Regions from separate parts of the Paenibacillus sp. FSL R7-0272 genome, predicted to be linked through region 2. Evidence: predicted binding sites of a transcription regulator. Region 2 holds the regulator's gene; the other holds the start of a gene.
The links. Region 2 encodes CtsR, which represses protease genes until heat stress. Its sites were predicted from a motif close to ATGGTCAATAAAGGTCAAACA; they were not measured.
Positions count from the first base shown of each region.

Region 1: a site for CtsR is predicted at 4,552-4,572, ahead of clpP (ATP-dependent Clp endopeptidase proteolytic subunit ClpP). Genes of this name have one in related genera too.

Region 1 is NZ_CP150221.1:180,412-188,970, reverse strand. Features, by position in the region: gene tpiA (triose-phosphate isomerase) at 1-384, opposite strand, end outside; gene MKY23_RS00915 (phosphoglycerate kinase) at 418-1,599, opposite strand; gene gap (type I glyceraldehyde-3-phosphate dehydrogenase) at 1,749-2,756, opposite strand; gene MKY23_RS00905 (sugar-binding domain-containing protein) at 2,878-3,909, opposite strand; tRNA gene MKY23_RS00900 (tRNA-Arg) at 4,408-4,482, shown strand; gene clpP (ATP-dependent Clp endopeptidase proteolytic subunit ClpP) at 4,663-5,259, shown strand; gene MKY23_RS00890 (DUF4163 domain-containing protein) at 5,529-6,626, opposite strand; gene MKY23_RS00885 (DUF3298 and DUF4163 domain-containing protein) at 6,799-7,614, opposite strand; gene MKY23_RS00880 (SIMPL domain-containing protein) at 7,988-8,559, opposite strand, start outside.
Region 2 is NZ_CP150221.1:5,658,096-5,666,654, reverse strand. Features, by position in the region: rRNA gene MKY23_RS25035 (23S ribosomal RNA) at 1-954, shown strand, start outside; rRNA gene rrf (5S ribosomal RNA) at 1,094-1,210, shown strand; gene MKY23_RS25025 (GNAT family N-acetyltransferase) at 1,417-2,601, shown strand; gene MKY23_RS25020 (CtsR family transcriptional regulator) at 3,097-3,558, shown strand; gene MKY23_RS25015 (UvrB/UvrC motif-containing protein) at 3,590-4,108, shown strand; gene MKY23_RS25010 (protein arginine kinase) at 4,137-5,207, shown strand; gene MKY23_RS25005 (ATP-dependent Clp protease ATP-binding subunit) at 5,403-7,865, shown strand; gene radA (DNA repair protein RadA) at 8,156-8,559, shown strand, end outside.

The DNA of each region.
Region 1 (8,559 bases), 1.1 Mb from region 2:
TTCACCAAGGCAGAAGATTGGAGTCAATCCATGACGGAATGCTGCATGCAACTTTTTATTGACAGTCTCATCGGTTTCCGCAAAATACTGACGGCGCTCCGAGTGACCGATAATCACGTAATCAACACCCAGTTCTTTCAGCATGATACCGCTGATTTCACCAGTGAACGCACCATTGTCTTCGAAGTGAAGATTTTGTGCACCGATTTTGATGTTAGTGCCTTTCACAGCTTCTACCAGAGATGGCAGGTTTGTAAAAGGTGCACAGATTACTGTTTCTACGCCTGCGACTTCCGCTTTTCCTTTAACTTCCTGAATGAAGTCATTGGATTCGGAAACCGTTTTGAACATTTTCCAGTTACCCGCGATAATTGGTGTTCTCATTGGTTTCAACTCCTTCATGCTATAGCTTAAAGCTTACTTGTCGTTCAATGCAACTACGCCTGGAAGCACTTTGCCTTCCATGAACTCGAGCGATGCACCGCCACCTGTGGAGATGTGGTCCATTTTGTCAGCCAATTTGAACTTCTCAGCTGCTGCTGCAGAGTCGCCTCCGCCGATAACTGTGTAAGCAGATGTTGTAGCACAAGCTTCTGCTACTGCACGAGTACCGTGGGAGAATGGCTCGATTTCGAATACGCCCATAGGTCCGTTCCATACAACCAGTTTGGAGTTTTTAACAACGTCAGCGTAGATCTCACGTGTTTTAGGACCGATGTCGATACCTTCCCAATCTGCAGGAATGTCGCCAACTTCAACGATTTTTGTGTTTGCGTCCGCACTGAAATCGTCAGAGATTACGATATCCACTGGCAGGTAGAAGTTTTTACCCAATTTTTTCGCTTTTTCGATAAAGCCAAGTGCTACATCCAATTTGGACTCATCCAGCAGGGATTGACCTACTTCGTGGCCTTGAGCTTTCATGAATGTGTAAGACAAACCACCACCGATGATTACGTTGTCTGCAATGTTAAGCAGGTTGTCGATCACATCGATTTTGTCTTTTACTTTGGAACCACCGATGATTGCTGTGAAAGGACGCTCAGGGTTGGAGATGGCTTTACCCAACACATCAAGCTCTTTTTCCATCAACAAACCGGACACTGCTGGAAGCAAGTGAGCGATTCCTTCAGTCGAAGCATGTGCTCTGTGAGCAGCGCCGAATGCATCGTTAACGAATACGTCAGCCAGTTCAGCAAATTGTTTTGCCAGTTCCGGATCGTTTTTCTCTTCGCCTGCGTGGAAACGAACGTTCTCAAGCAACAATACGTCGCCATCGTTCAATGCCGCGACTTGAGCCTTAACCGCTTCACCTACGGAATCATCCGCTTTAGTAACCGGTTTACCCAGCAATTCAGACAAACGCTCAGCTGCTGGTGTCAAACGCATGGATTCTACAACTTCACCCTTTGGACGTCCCATGTGGCTCGCCAAGATTACTTTTGCACCTTTTTCGATCAGGAAGTTGATCGTAGGCAGTGTTGCACGAATACGTTTGTCATCTGTAATTTTACCATCTTCGAGCGGCACATTGAAATCTACACGGACAAATACCCGTTTTCCATTCAATTCGATATCGCGTACACTTTTTTTGTTCATCTCTATTTCCTCCGCACCCATGTATTTGGTGAACCTTTCAAGAGCTGAATCCCTTGTCAGTCCTGGTGTTCATGAGAAATTAACTAAATATCCATATATAAAGAGCGGAAACAATAACAATCTGTTTCCGCTCTATGTTATTACAGATATTACTTGATCATTTTTGCAAAGTGCTCCAATGTGCGAACCAATTGAGCTGTGTAGGACATTTCGTTGTCATACCAAGCTACAGTTTTAACCAGTTGTTGGTCGCCAACAGTCAGAACTTTAGTTTGAGTTGCATCAAACAGGGAACCGAAAGTGATTCCTTGGATATCGGAAGATACGATTTCGTCTTCAGTGTATCCGAAAGTTTGTGGATCGGAAGCTTCTTTCATAACTGCGTTAACTTCTTCAGCAGTAACTTTTTTGCCCAGAACAGTTACAAGCTCAGTCAGGGAACCAGTAGCTACTGGTACACGTTGAGCTGCACCATCCAATTTGCCTTGCAGTTCAGGGATAACCAGACCGATTGCTTTAGCAGCACCAGTTGTGTTAGGAATGATGTTTTCAGCTGCTGCGCGAGCACGACGGAAGTCACCTTTAGGGTGTGGAGCATCCAATGTGTTTTGGTCGCCAGTGTAAGCGTGAATTGTAGTCATCAAACCTTGAACGATTCCGAATTTGTCTTGCAGTGTTTTTGCCATAGGTGCCAGGCAGTTTGTTGTGCAAGATGCGCCGGAGATTACAGTTTCAGTACCGTCGAGAATTTCATGGTTTACGTTGTAAACGATGGTTTTCATGTCGCCAGTAGCTGGTGCGGAGATAACAACTTTCTTAGCTCCACCTTTCAAGTGTTTCTCAGCAGCTTCTTTTGTTGTGAAGAAACCAGTACATTCCAGAACGATGTCTACACCCAGGTCTCCCCAAGGCAGTTCTTCAGGGTTACGGTTAGCAAGTACTTTAACTTCTTTGCCGTTTACTTTGAAGAAACCATCATGTACTTCAACATCGCCATCGAAGCGACCTTGAGTTGTATCATATTTGAGCAAATGAGCCAGCATTTTAGCGTCAGTCAAGTCGTTGATTGCTACAACTTCAATGCCCTCTACATTTTGAATACGGCGGAATGCCAAACGACCAATACGTCCAAAACCGTTAATACCTACTTTAATCATGAGTAAGTTCCTCCCAAGTTTTGATTAGTTTTTTATGAAACTATATATTCAAGACAGACGGTAAAGTCCGTCAAGACAACAAGAGTTGTGTTCAAAATAAAACCATTTCATCTCTGAAAAGTTAGATCTTTTCCATGTCAGCGACGATGACTTCGGCCGCAGCCTCATCAATAATCAGAATATCTTCCTGTCCGAACCGCAGTACGGAATGGATGGCAGCTGCCTTGCTTTTGCCGCCCGCAATGCCAATGACTACATCGGTGCGTTCGATATCCTGAAGCCGCATGCCCAGCGTAAGCATGGTATGTACCACCTCACCCTGACCATTGAAGTAATACCCGAAGGACTCCGATACAGCTCCCTGCTCCTGAAGTTCGTCAATGATCTCCGGTGCAAGCTTGCGTCTCTTCGCCATCTCCACAGCATCACCAATGCCATGAATTACGATGCGCGATTGCCTGATCAGCTGTAAAATCTCCTGAACTCCCGGGTCCTGGATCAGTGATTCATAGGCATGGTCACTAAGCAAATCCGGTACATGCAGGAGTTTGTATTGAGCCCCTGTCCGTTTTGCCATCGTGGATGCAATCGTATTTGCCTGAATTTCCAGGCTCTCTCCCAACCCGCCACGTGCTGGTACAAACCAGACACCCTTCATTGAAGTCGGTGGTGTGAGTTGTTCTGCGACTTCGGCCGTTGTTGATCCGCCTGTTACAGCGACAACGTCGTTGTCATTCATGATACTGCTGAGAGCTTTTGCTCCAGCTCTTCCAAGCTCCCTTTTGGCGTAAGGAGATATATCCGAATCACCAGGAACCACGACTACCTTTTGCAGACCGTAGGCTTGCTTGATTCGCTCTTCCAGCTCGGATAATCCAAACAGCTCTTTCGCGACAGGTTCTAATTGCTGCAGCAAATTATAACCCGCCTCGCTGATCTTCATCCCTGCACTGTCAATTTCGATAAGTCCCTGAGCCTTTAACAGATCGGTCTCAGCTCTCAGAACCCGCTCGGTCATCTGCATGGAATTGGCTAACGTTCTCCGCCCAATCACATCCGATAACATGATCTGGTGCAGAATCGTATAGCGTTTTTTCAAGACATCCATGAGATCGGGCAGAAGCTGCTTTTGCACTTCCAAGATCGTTCGCATGCTTTCCACTCCCGCAAGCTTCATGTTCCAAGCTTTCTGCATGGCCTTAAAATGTCCCGGGTTAACTTTTTAAGTCCCACGTTCATTCTACCTAAAACTGACGCGAGATGCAAGTGTTTCGATTGCTTATTTCGACAGGTTAGCAGGCGTTTGTACGCGCCTATTTTCACAACCTTTACACATCGAGATAAGGAAATGAGGATCTCACACCATATATAGAAGAAGTCCACACATAACATCTATATCTTGCTGTGTTTCATTTTCATAGGGCATGTCCAAAACCTCTAATAGCATGTACCGAAATACAAGCTTTATCCATTCTTCTTCATCATGATCATTTCCGAAACAATTCAAACCATCTTCGGAATAGCTCAGCCCATTCATGAAAGACAACGTGAGCCCATTCATCGTAAGGAAAACCACACCATGTTCATGCAAAGCAACTGCTTGCAATTCACCAGTGCATAAGCTATAATCATTATTGCTGTCACATAATTTGCGCCCGTGGTCCAATGGATATGACGTAGGCCTCCGAAGCCTGAGATCCAAGTTCGATTCTTGGCGGGCGCGCCACTTAATTTTTTAACAGCTCATAATGCATTTAACCAACGAAACCGGAAAGGTTTCTTTTTTTTCAAACTTAGTTTGACTTTCTTTGACTTTTTGTTTGAGATTGTTTATGATGTGGTTAATACGGTAACAGTTTAAGTATAAACACCATTTAACATTTACATTTCCGAGGAGGTTTTTCACGTGAGTTATATTCCAATGGTCGTTGAACAGAGCAACCGGGGTGAGCGCGCCTATGATATTTATTCCAGATTGCTGAAGGATCGTATCATTTTCCTTGGCAGCGACGTGAATGACGTTGTCGCGAATGCCATCATGGCACAGATGTTGTTCCTGGCAGCGGAAGATCCGGAGAAAGACATTCACCTATACATCAACAGTCCAGGCGGATCCATCACAGCGGGGATGGCAATTTACGATACAATGCAGTTCATTAAACCGGATGTATCTACGATCTGCGTAGGTATGGCGGCTTCCATGGGTGCATTCTTGTTGAATGCCGGTGCAAAAGGCAAACGTTTTGCGTTGCCAAACAGTGAAATTATGATTCACCAACCTCTTGGTGGTGCACAAGGTCAAGCTTCGGACATCGAAATCCGTGCACGTCGCATTCTGAAAATGCGTGATACCTTGAACCGCATCATCTCCGAGCGCACAGGTCAACCCCTGGAGCGTATCGAAAAAGATACAGATCGTGATTACTTCATGAGTGCTGCTGAAGCAGCCGATTATGGTATCATCGATAAAGTAATCCAAAACGTAGGCTCCCAAGGCATCTAAGCTTTAGCTGCCTGGAGACAACGTAAATAAGCGCAGGGCGGGCATCACTTGAATATAGGTGAGCACGCTCTGTGCTTTTTAATTATAACAGGCAATCTCACCACCCGGACTTGGGGTGCCTTGCCTGCATAAACCAGAAGCCCCCGTCATTCTTGCTTTGACGGAGGCTTCTGGTTTATTATTTTTCACGAATAAAGGGTATAAGTGCTCTTGTCTTGTTTTGACTTGAATTTATTTCATTTTATGATTTCATCTAAGCTAAAACGAACTTACTTCTCAGAAGCTACGTTGCTGAATGGTGCGGTTCCTTCAGGCAGAATATCCTTGTAAGTGAACTTGAATTCAGGGAAGCCCTCCGCATACGCGGTGTACTCATACAACTGGAAGAATACCACTGCGCCTGTTGGTGTCACGTAGAAATCCTGATCTTTGTTAAGGCCTTTGTAGTCGTTCAGGGCTCCCGCGTTCGCTTTCAGTTGCTCGCCAACCTTTTTGCTGATCGTTTCACGCATCGATTTGCTGTTTGCAATTACATCATCCAGTGACAGCTCTTTACCTGTGTCGAGAGCAAACGTATGACCGGTGCGAGTCGTCATGCCATGTGCGCCTGCATAGTCCTCATAACGTTGAGTGATCAGACCCAGCACACCGTTCTCATTGTAAGTCACCACATAAGAAGCTTCGAATGCATATGGACGATTTGCGGTTGCTCCACCGAATTCTGACGTTTGTTTTTTGAACGCCGCAACAGCGGTGTCCACTTCATCTTTGAGCACTTTGTTAATCGCAGCTTCGGCCTCTTTGCTCGCTAGTCCGCTCACTTGCGGGTATTGCACATCCACCTCAGCATTTTTAACGGTTACACTCGCTTTGGTCGATTTTACCTGAACGTTATTTTGTTTCACTTTACTCAGGGTCAGTGTTTTGGTTTTGGCATCCCAGTTACCCTGTACACCCAAATAATCTCTCATTGCAGAGAACGGGATGTACAAACGACCCTGGATCAACTTTGCTTCCACTTGAGGATAAAAACCATTAATATACACGTTTGGCTGTCCATCCATCAAACTCACAGTCATTGCATTGTTCGCTGCAGTTACGGTATATGACTTTGTTTTTGCATCATATTTCAATGTCCCACCTGCTACATCCTTAACTGCTGTCAGCGCCACCCATGTAGATCCACCTTGGAGCAACCCTTTTTGCGTGAGGGTTTTTCCACCTGATTTCAACGTTACTTCAGCCGGTGCAGTTACTTTGGCAGATACGGATGCTGCTTGAACCGATTGATCCACCCACGCTGTACTTCCTCCCATAATTACACCTGCTGCCAATAATGCACTCGTCCACTTTTTCCATGTTTTCATCTAAAAAACTCCTCTCTGTTATTCACCCTCAGATTCATTGCTTACGTCACCATATACGACGATTGTGTATTAGTCACACGCTAACCTCTTACTAACCATTAACCCATTCCTGGGAAGATCTGCAGCTATTGTTCCAATTTGCGAAATTAAATCTTCTTTTCATGTTCGTCATTTATTTCTTTTTCAGGTTACTGAAAGGTACTGCTCCTTTAGGAAGAACTTCTTTATATTTAAAAGTAAATTCGGGAAACCCTTCTGCACGGGAAGTGTACTCATATTGTTGGAAGAACACCACGACCCCTTTAGGAGTTACATAGAAATCCTGATCTTTATCCAGACCTTTATATTCGCTTCGGACGTTGTATTTAGCTTCCAACTGCTCCCCAACGTTCTTGCTGAGCTTATCAAGCATGGATTTACTGTTTTGCAAGACATCATACAGAGTCAACTCTTTGCCTGTACTCAGTGCAAATGTGTGTCCATTACGAATATTTTTACCGTTTGCCCCTCCGTGAATTGCGTAACTTGACGTTACAAAACTAATTACACCATTCTCGTTATACATCACCTCATATGAACTCATTAATTCATGCGGGTGCTCTGCTGTAGGTTTTTCAAATCCCTTTGCTTCTTTTTTGAAATTTGCCACCAATGCATCAACCTCGTTTTTCAGCACCTTGTTGATAGCCGATTCAGCCTTTTTGTTGTTCAATCCGCTCACTTGGGGATATTCCAAAGCCACCTCTGTGTTTTTAATCTGGACTTTGGCGGTAGTTGATAATACCTTTACTTTGCTTTGTTTCACTTTGCTCGAGATCAGCGTTGGGGAGGTGCTTCCCTTGCTATTTCCTTCTGCTTTTAATGCAATTTCAATCGGAGTTGTTACTTTAGAAGGTACGAAAGCTGCTTGAGCAAAACTCCCCTGCCATACGGAACCCCCACCTATTAAGATGCCTGCCGCGAGCAGTGCACTATTCCATGGTTTCATTCATTAATCCCCTCTCAACATTTTGGTGTTATTGCGCCAGTGCTTTATGTAAAACTATTTTAATTGCGTAGGTCATGACGCTTACGTTATTTATTATAGCTAGCTAAACTAACGAAAGATTTACAGCTCCAGTTACAATATTGATGAAAACCAGACAATTTCACCTATCTAAAATGAACGTTTTGTCACGAACAATGATACAAAAACGACATAATATACCCTATTCTCCTGTAGGTATTTTAATAATAATTCTCCCCTTACTTCCTCAAAGCCAGCATGTGCAACAAAAAAACACTGCCCCGAAGGACAGTGCTTTTGTCATTATTTTAAATTCTTAATATTTAATATTTTATCCCGTGAAGTGCAAAGTTCCTTACTTCATCTCATATGTGATATTCAGAACGGTACTTACTTTGACCTGACCAGCTTCGATCTGTGTACCTGCATCTGATTCACTCTTCGCTTGCGACATGAGCTCTGATGCATAGAACACAGGAACATTAGCATCCGGCTGACTTACCGATAGAACAGTACCCAGCTGACGTTTAACCGCTTTAGCGATCGCTCCTGCTTTCACATCTGCATTAGCTACCGCCTTAGCAATCACTTCGGATTCGTATTTCTCTGGATTCTCTACTGTAAAGCGTACATTTTCAATATTATTGGCCCCTGCTTGGGAGGCTGCATCCAGCAGTTCACCAATCTTGTCCATATCACGATATGTTACTGTCAATGTGTGATGTGCTGTGTAACCTTTAATTTTCTGTCCATCTTTTTCGCTATACGTGTAGTTTGGTTGCACGTAAAATTGACTGGTTTGAATATCATCGGCACTAATCTTCCATGTGTTTTTCAGCAAATTAGTAACCTTTTGAATCTTAGCAGCATTTGCCTTCTGAGCTGACGCCGCAGTATCGGCAGTACTGTTCACACCGATGGACAGAT
Region 2 (8,559 bases):
ATTCCTTGTCAGGTAAATTCTGACCCGCACGAATGGCGTAACGACTTGGGCGCTGTCTCAACGAGAGATCCGGTGAAATTTTAATACCTGTGAAGATGCAGGTTACCCGCGACAAGACGGAAAGACCCCATGGAGCTTTACTGCAGCTTGATATTGAATTTGGGTACGATCTGTACAGGATAGGTGGGAGCCTTTGAAGCGTGAGCGCCAGCTTGCGTGGAGGCACCGTTGGGATACCACCCTGATCGTATCTAGGTTCTAACCTGGTACCGTAAACCGGTGCGGGGACAGTGTCAGGTGGGCAGTTTGACTGGGGCGGTCGCCTCCTAAAGAGTAACGGAGGCGCCCAAAGGTTCCCTCAGAATGGTTGGAAATCATTCGAAGAGTGCAAAGGCATAAGGGAGCTTGACTGCGAGACCTACAAGTCGAGCAGGGACGAAAGTCGGGCTTAGTGATCCGGTGGTACCGCATGGAAGGGCCATCGCTCAACGGATAAAAGCTACCCTGGGGATAACAGGCTTATCTCCCCCAAGAGTCCACATCGACGGGGAGGTTTGGCACCTCGATGTCGGCTCATCGCATCCTGGGGCTGAAGTAGGTCCCAAGGGTTGGGCTGTTCGCCCATTAAAGCGGTACGCGAGCTGGGTTCAGAACGTCGTGAGACAGTTCGGTCCCTATCTGTCGTGGGCGTAGGAAATTTGAGAGGAGCTGTCCTTAGTACGAGAGGACCGGGATGGACGTACCGCTGGTGTACCAGTTGTTCCGCCAGGAGCACCGCTGGGTAGCTATGTACGGACGGGATAAGCGCTGAAAGCATCTAAGCGTGAAGCCCCCCTCAAGATGAGATTTCCCAGTATGTAAGACCCCTTGAAGACGACGAGGTAGATAGGCTGGGGGTGGAAGTGCAGCAATGCATGGAGCTGACCAGTACTAATCGGTCGAGGGCTTATCCAATAGCAAGTTTTAAATCGCGTGCATTTCGTTTCGAATCTAGTTTTCAGAGAACAACACTCTGAATATGCGCTGAACCATTCATCCACACCGCTGTGATGGACCGAATGGAACGCGAATGCATTTGTTTCACAAATGCTCGTTTGGTGGCGATGGCGGAGGGGTTCCACACGTACCCATCCCGAACACGACCGTTAAGCCCTCTAGCGCCGATGGTACTTGGACCGCAGGGTCCTGGGAGAGTAGGATGCCGCCAAGCAAAGAACCACTGCCGATGTAATTCGGTGGTGGTTTTTATTTTATATATAAAAATTCAGAAGACATTATGATTCAGGAGATGTGAACGTTACATCTCTTGTTTGACTTTAAAGGGAACCTCTGAGACACTCAAATGTAAGAAAAGGGCACAAGCAGCCTTTTGTACAGAATGAACTTACATTAGAAGAAAATGAGGTGCAGATTAGTATGGAACTTCGCAAATTAACGATCGACGATTATGAGGCTTGTATGGCGCTCTCCGAGTATGCTTTTCAATTTAAATTAACAGAAGATCAGTTAGAGAGGCGGCGCCAGGAATTCGCTAAGCATAATGTATTGGGTGTTTATGCGGATGGTCAGGTTGGAGCCAAGCTGCAGATTATTCCTTTTCAGACCTATATCCACGGAAGGTCCTTTGAAATGGGTGGAATTGCAGGTGTAGCGACTTGGCCGGAATATAGACGTAAGGGCTGGGTAGCAGGATTGCTGAAATACGCACTAGAAGAAATGAATCGTAATAAACAAAGTGTATCTTTCCTGCATCCGTTTTCGTTTTCTTTTTATCGAAAGTATGGCTGGGAAACCTATGTTGAATATAAGAAATACAAATTGTCTACGGCTCAACTGCCTGCCAAGCAACTGACACCAGGCACGATCAAACGTGGAAATGCTGAGCTTGCAGAATTGAAGCAGGTGTATGACGCTTATGCAGCGCGCTATAATGGGACTTTGAATCGTGATGATGCGTGGTGGGAAAATTCCGTTTATGTCAAAAAAGGAAGCCAGCGTGCTGTATACTATGATGAGGCAGGAGTGCCGCAAGGGTATGTCCTCTACGAAGTCAAGGAAAGTAAGTTTACCATCGGTGAGTTCATTCATTTGAATGAAGAGTCCAGACGAGGGCTTTGGACGTTCATTGCTAATCACGATTCCATGATTGACGAAGTAACTTTACAGGCACCTGCAAGTGATCTGCTTGCATTTCAATTGGACAATCCACGGATTGGGCAAGAGGTAGTGCCTTACTTTATGGCACGAATCGTGAGCGTGGAGCAGTTCATTTCGCAGTATCCTTTTGCCAGTCAGGACTCGCCCGTACAGATTTGGCTTGATGTCGAAGATGCTTACGCTCCGTGGAACGAAGGTGTATGGGAATTAAACGTGGCGATGAACGGAACCGCTTCAATATGGAAAAAGGCAAAATCGGATGGCGAGGGTCAGCTAAATCAGCCGATTCGTCTTAGTATTCAATCCCTTTCAGCCGTGTTAATGGGTTATCGTAGACCCGCAGAGATGGCACAGATCGGTAGATTGGAAGGGCCAGTGAGCGCTATCCAAGCGTTGGAAAAGGCAGTTCCCAAACGCGAAACCTATTTGCTTGATTTCTTTTGAGCGACGATCTATATCGAGTACGACTTCATTCCAACAGATACTAAGCGCAATTGGAAGCAATGAGAACTTCTCCCGAGGTCCGGGAGAGGTTTTTTTGTGTCAGGCGAATATTTCGTGTAAAATCGTAAAAAATGAATAGTGCCCCCACTTGGCAAAACAGTAAAATATGCTATAATGTATATAAAGTCAAAGAAAGTCAAAGTCAACTCAAGGTTAAATACGTAGGATTATATTTCTGGAATACGTACTATTTACCTATGATATGACGTTAGCTTTCTTACTGTTCTCTGATGAAAAGTACCGTAAGTCGGAACACATCATTGGAAGATCAAGGGGATATTCAAGGACCTTCGTGCTTCCTTTGTTCTCCTGTTTAACACTTGTATCAGCAAGATTCGCTGTTTCTCTGAGTGGTTAAATGGGTGGAGAAGGTGTACTCTGTGGGGGCGTGTGGTCCTTATTGACTTAACGTTTCAGACAGTGGAGGATGATTGGATGCGTAATATCTCTGATATTATTGAACGATATCTGAAGGGTATTTTGCATGAAAGTCCCGAAGGAATGATTGAAATTCAGCGTAATGATCTGGCAGATCAGTTTTCATGTGTACCTTCCCAGATCAATTATGTCATCAGCACCCGTTTCACTCTTGAAAAAGGGTATCTCGTCGAGAGTAAACGTGGCGGTGGTGGATATGTTCGTATACAACGCATTGAATTACCTGCCCAATCGGCGCTGCACAACCATCTGCATCACAGTATTGGTGACGAGATTGGACAGACTGCTGCGGAAGGCTTGATTTATCAATTGGAAGAAGCGCGTTTTTTAAGTAAGCGGGAAGCCGGGTTGATGCGTGCGGCTGTGTCGAGAGAAGTTCTTATGGTCAAACTTCCTTACCGGGATCAAATTCGTGCCAGAATGTTGAAGGCAATGCTAATATCTTTGCTCGGTAAATGAAAACTATCGGGATCAAAGGAGGTACATCTATATGCTGTGCCAAGAATGTAACAAACGTCCGGCTACACTTCATTTTACGAAAATTGTAAATGGCGAGAAGACGGAATTTCATATTTGTGAATCATGTGCCCGAGAGAAGGGGGAGATGATTCCTGGAACAGCAGGAGGATTCTCTATACACAACCTGTTATCAGGAATACTCGATTTTGATCCGGCAGGCAAAAGTTCAGGTGCTGCTCCTGCTAAAACGCTGCAATGTGAAGAATGTGGCATGACGTATGCCCAGTTCAGCAAAGTTGGTCGTTTTGGCTGCAGTTCCTGTTATAAATATTTTGACAGCCGTCTGGACCCTTTGTTCAAGCGAGTGCATGGTAGTACATCGCATGTAGGTAAAGTTCCTGCCAGAGCAGGCGGGCGTATTAAGGTGAAACGGCAAATTGCCGATCTGAAGCAAAATCTGCAGCAGAGCATTGCTCAAGAAGAGTTTGAAGAGGCCGCTCAGATTCGTGACCAGATCCGGGAACTTGAAAAAGAAATAGCTCAAGAGTAAAGTTTGTCATAAGTAGGAGGGAAGCATGATGCCTAATCTGCGTTTTACAGAGAAGGCGCTCAGTGACTGGATGCGCAGTGATGCAACTGATTCGGAGATCGTAATCAGCAGTCGTGTCCGGATCGCACGTAACCTTCAGCATATCCCGTTTCCAATGCTGGCTTCGAGTGAGCAATCGGAAGAGGTGCTGAATAAGCTGAGCGAAGTACTTCAGTACGATGACGTACACGCCTTTGGTGATTTTACTACACTCGATCTGATCGATATTGACGAACTCGACAAGCGTGTGCTGGTGGAAAAACATTTGATTAGTCCGAGTCTGGCGAATGAATCGACCAACGGAGCCGTAATTCTTAGTGAGGATGAGTCGGTAAGTATTATGATCAATGAAGAGGATCATTTGCGTATCCAGTGCCTCTATCCGGGGTTCCAGGTCAAAGAGGCCTGGGAGAAAGCTTCCGCTATAGATGATGCTTTTGAAGCGCACGTGGATTATGCGTTTGATGATCGCAGAGGGTATCTGACCAGTTGTCCAACCAACGTTGGAACAGGTGTCAGGGCATCGGTTATGATGCACCTTCCCGCATTGGTTATGACTCAGCAGATTGGCCGTATCCTCAGTGCCGTGTCTCAAGTGGGATTAACGGTGCGAGGGATCTATGGAGAGGGTAGCGAGGCGATGGGCAACTTGTTCCAGATTTCCAATCAGATTACACTTGGACAGACGGAGCAAGAAGTGATCGACAACCTCCACGGTGTTGTTTTACAGATGATTGGTCATGAGCGTACCGCAAGAGAACGGCTCATTACTGATTCCAGACTGCGTATTACGGATCGAGTGATGCGTTCATACGGGATTTTGTCTCATGCAGCGATTGTAGATACGAAGGAAGCAGCGCAACGTTTGTCGGATGTGCGGCTCGGCGTAGATCTTGGTTTGTTGGAAGGATTATCGATTCCAGTGATGAATGAGTTGAATGTAATGACTCAGCCAGGGTTTTTACAAAAAACATTTGGGGATATGCGTACAGATGAGCGCGACATCTACCGTGCTCAGTTAATTCGTGATACGATCAATGCAGCTAAAAGTTCTGGTTAAACCTTCCTTTAAGCGTTAATATGGGTTTCATGCCGCATCTGCGGCTTTTATATAATAAGCTTCCATCTAGACTGAAGCTACCAATGATTTTATTCGCAGCATGGCTGCAAACAAAAGTGATATGAAGAATACGAAGGGGCATTCAAATAGAATGGAATCCCTCGTTTTATCCAAAACCATGGAGGTGCAGGAGATATGATGTTTGGAAGATTTACGGAACGGGCCCAAAAGGTGCTCGCACTCGCGCAGGAAGAAGCTGTCCGTCTCGGTCACAATAACATCGGTACGGAGCATATTTTGCTCGGCCTCATTCGTGAAGGTGAAGGCATTGCTGCCAAAGCACTGATCGGCCTGGGACTCGGATTGGAAAAAATTCAGGATGAAGTAGAAACGCTGATTGGCCGTGGCCAAGAGCAACCTACGAACATTGCATATACGCCACGTGCGAAAAAAGTAATTGAATTATCGATGGATGAGGCGCGTAAACTCGGCCACACCTATGTTGGCACAGAACACATTCTTCTCGGACTGATCCGTGAAGGTGAAGGCGTTGCGGCACGTGTGCTCAATAACCTTGGCATCAGCTTGAACAAAGCACGTCAGCAAGTACTGCAATTGCTCGGTAGCAGTGAAGCAGTTTCCAGCCACAACGGCACACCTGCCAATGTAAGCACACCAACACTGGACAGCCTCGCTCGTGATTTGACGGCGTATGCCAGAGAGAATAACCTTGACCCGGTTATTGGCCGTAGCAAGGAAATTGAGCGTGTGATTCAGGTATTGAGTCGTCGTACCAAAAATAACCCGGTATTGATCGGTGAACCGGGTGTAGGTAAAACAGCAATTGCCGAGGGGCTTGCCCAAAAAATTATTGCAAACGAAATTCCCGAAACATTGCGTGATAAACGTGTAATGACGCTGGATATGGGTTCGGTTGTTGCTGGAACCAAATATCGTGGTGAGTTCGAGGATCGATTGAAAAAAATCATGGATGAGATTCGTCAGGCGGGCAACATTGTCCTGTTCATTGATGAGTTGCACACACTGATTGGTGCGGGTGGCGCAGAAGGCGCGATTGATGCATCGAACATCTTGAAACCGGCTCTTGCTCGTGGAGAATTACAGTGCATCGGTGCAACGACACTGGATGAGTACCGCAAATATATCGAGAAGGATGCTGCGCTAGAGCGTCGTTTCCAACCGATTACAGTGGATCAACCATCTCCGGAAGAAGCCATTCAAATTTTGCATGGCCTGCGTGATCGTTACGAAGCGCATCACCGTGTGAAAATTACGGACGAAGCGATTGTGCAAGCTGTCAAATTGTCGGATCGGTATATTACAGATCGTTTCTTACCGGATAAAGCGATCGACTTGATCGATGAAGCAGGATCAAAAGTAAGATTGAACTCCTATACGATTCCGCCAAACCTGAAACAATTGGAGAGCCGTCTGGAAGATATCCGTAAGGAAAAAGACGCCGCGGTTCAGAGTCAAGAGTTCGAAAAGGCAGCGGCACTGCGTGATACGGAACAAAAAATCCGTGAAGAGCTTGATACAACGAAAAATCAATGGAAAGAAAAACAAGGTCGGACCGATTCCGAAGTCACTCCGGAGGATATCGCTCAAGTGGTAGCCAACTGGACAGGAATTCCGGTGAACAAGCTGAAAGAAGAAGAGACACAGCGTCTGATGAATCTGGAGTCCATTCTTCATGAACGTGTAATCGGTCAGGATGAGGCTGTTAAATCGGTCAGCCGTGCCGTTCGCCGTGCACGTGCAGGACTTAAAGATCCAAAACGCCCAATGGGTTCATTCATCTTCCTCGGTCCTACCGGTGTAGGTAAAACCGAGCTGGCTCGTGCACTTGCTGAAGCAATGTTTGGTGATGAAAATGCCGTAATCCGGATTGATATGTCCGAGTATGGTGAGAAACACTCCACAGCACGACTGGTCGGAGCGCCTCCAGGTTATGTTGGATACGAAGAAGGCGGACAGTTGACAGAGAAAGTTCGTCGCAAACCGTACTCCGTTGTCCTGCTGGATGAAGTGGAAAAAGCTCACCCCGAAGTTTTCAACATCTTGTTGCAAGTGCTGGAAGATGGTCGTCTGACGGATTCCAAAGGCCGTGTTGTTGACTTCCGTAATACACTGATCATTCTCACATCCAACGTGGGTGCAGAAGCGATCAAACGTAATTCTACTCTTGGATTCACAGCTGTTGTGGATGCAGGTGCAGATTACGATAATATGAAGGGCAAAGTGATGGATGAGCTGAAGAAAAGCTTCCGTCCTGAGTTCTTGAACCGGATCGATGAAATCATCGTATTCCACTCGCTCGAAGAGAAACACATTGCTGAGATTGTTACTCTTATGAGTGAGGACCTACGTAAACGTCTTAATGAGTACGAGGTTGATTTTGAGCTCACAGATAACGCTAAGGCCTTCTTGGCGAAAGCTGGATTTGATCCTGCTTACGGTGCACGCCCACTTCGCCGGGCGATCCAGAAGCATATTGAAGACAAATTGTCTGAAGAGTTGCTTACAGGTAATGTGACTAAAGGGGATTCCTTACTCATCGACGAAGAGAATGGTGCATTGTCTGTAACGAAAAAGGAAGTAGCCGTTCCATCCAATGAGGAAATTGAAACAAAATAAGTATGATGTATGTGGCTGAATGAATTCAGCTACCCGCTTATATAGAACCTCCCTGGCTTTGGCCGGGGAGGTTTTTTTCGTATGTACGAATATATAAAAGGAAGTGTGAAGATTTGATTGAGATGAAGCGATATTGATGAGGAACATGTGTAAAGTTTGCGATAATCCTTTACGAAAAATCTCAAACAATGGTAAACTTTTAGTATCCCTGTATGTCAGGGCAACGAGTAAATTTTGTCGAATAATGCAAAATGCTGCTATAAAATAAAAAAATCAATAGGAGTGCTGAAGTGGCCAAAGTAAAAACCAAGTTTCAATGTACGGAATGCGGCTATGAAGCCCCCAAATGGTACGGGAAATGTCCTGGCTGTCAGTCCTGGAATTCGATGATAGAAGAAACTGAAACGGTAGTCAAAACACAAGGGAGAAATTCTCCTCTGTTTGACAGTAAAGATAAACCGCTTCCTATCATAGATATAGATAGCGGTCAGGAGCCGCGTGTACAGACTGGAATCGGTGAACTGAACCGTGTATTGGGCGGCGGCATTGTGCCAGGTTCGCTTGTTCTGGTGGGGGGCGACCCGGGGATCGGAAAATCAACGTTGATGTTACAGACTTCTCATGCGTTGACCCACTCGGGGTTGCGGGTTTTATATGTGTCTGGAGAAGAATCCGTAAAGCAGACAAAGCTGCG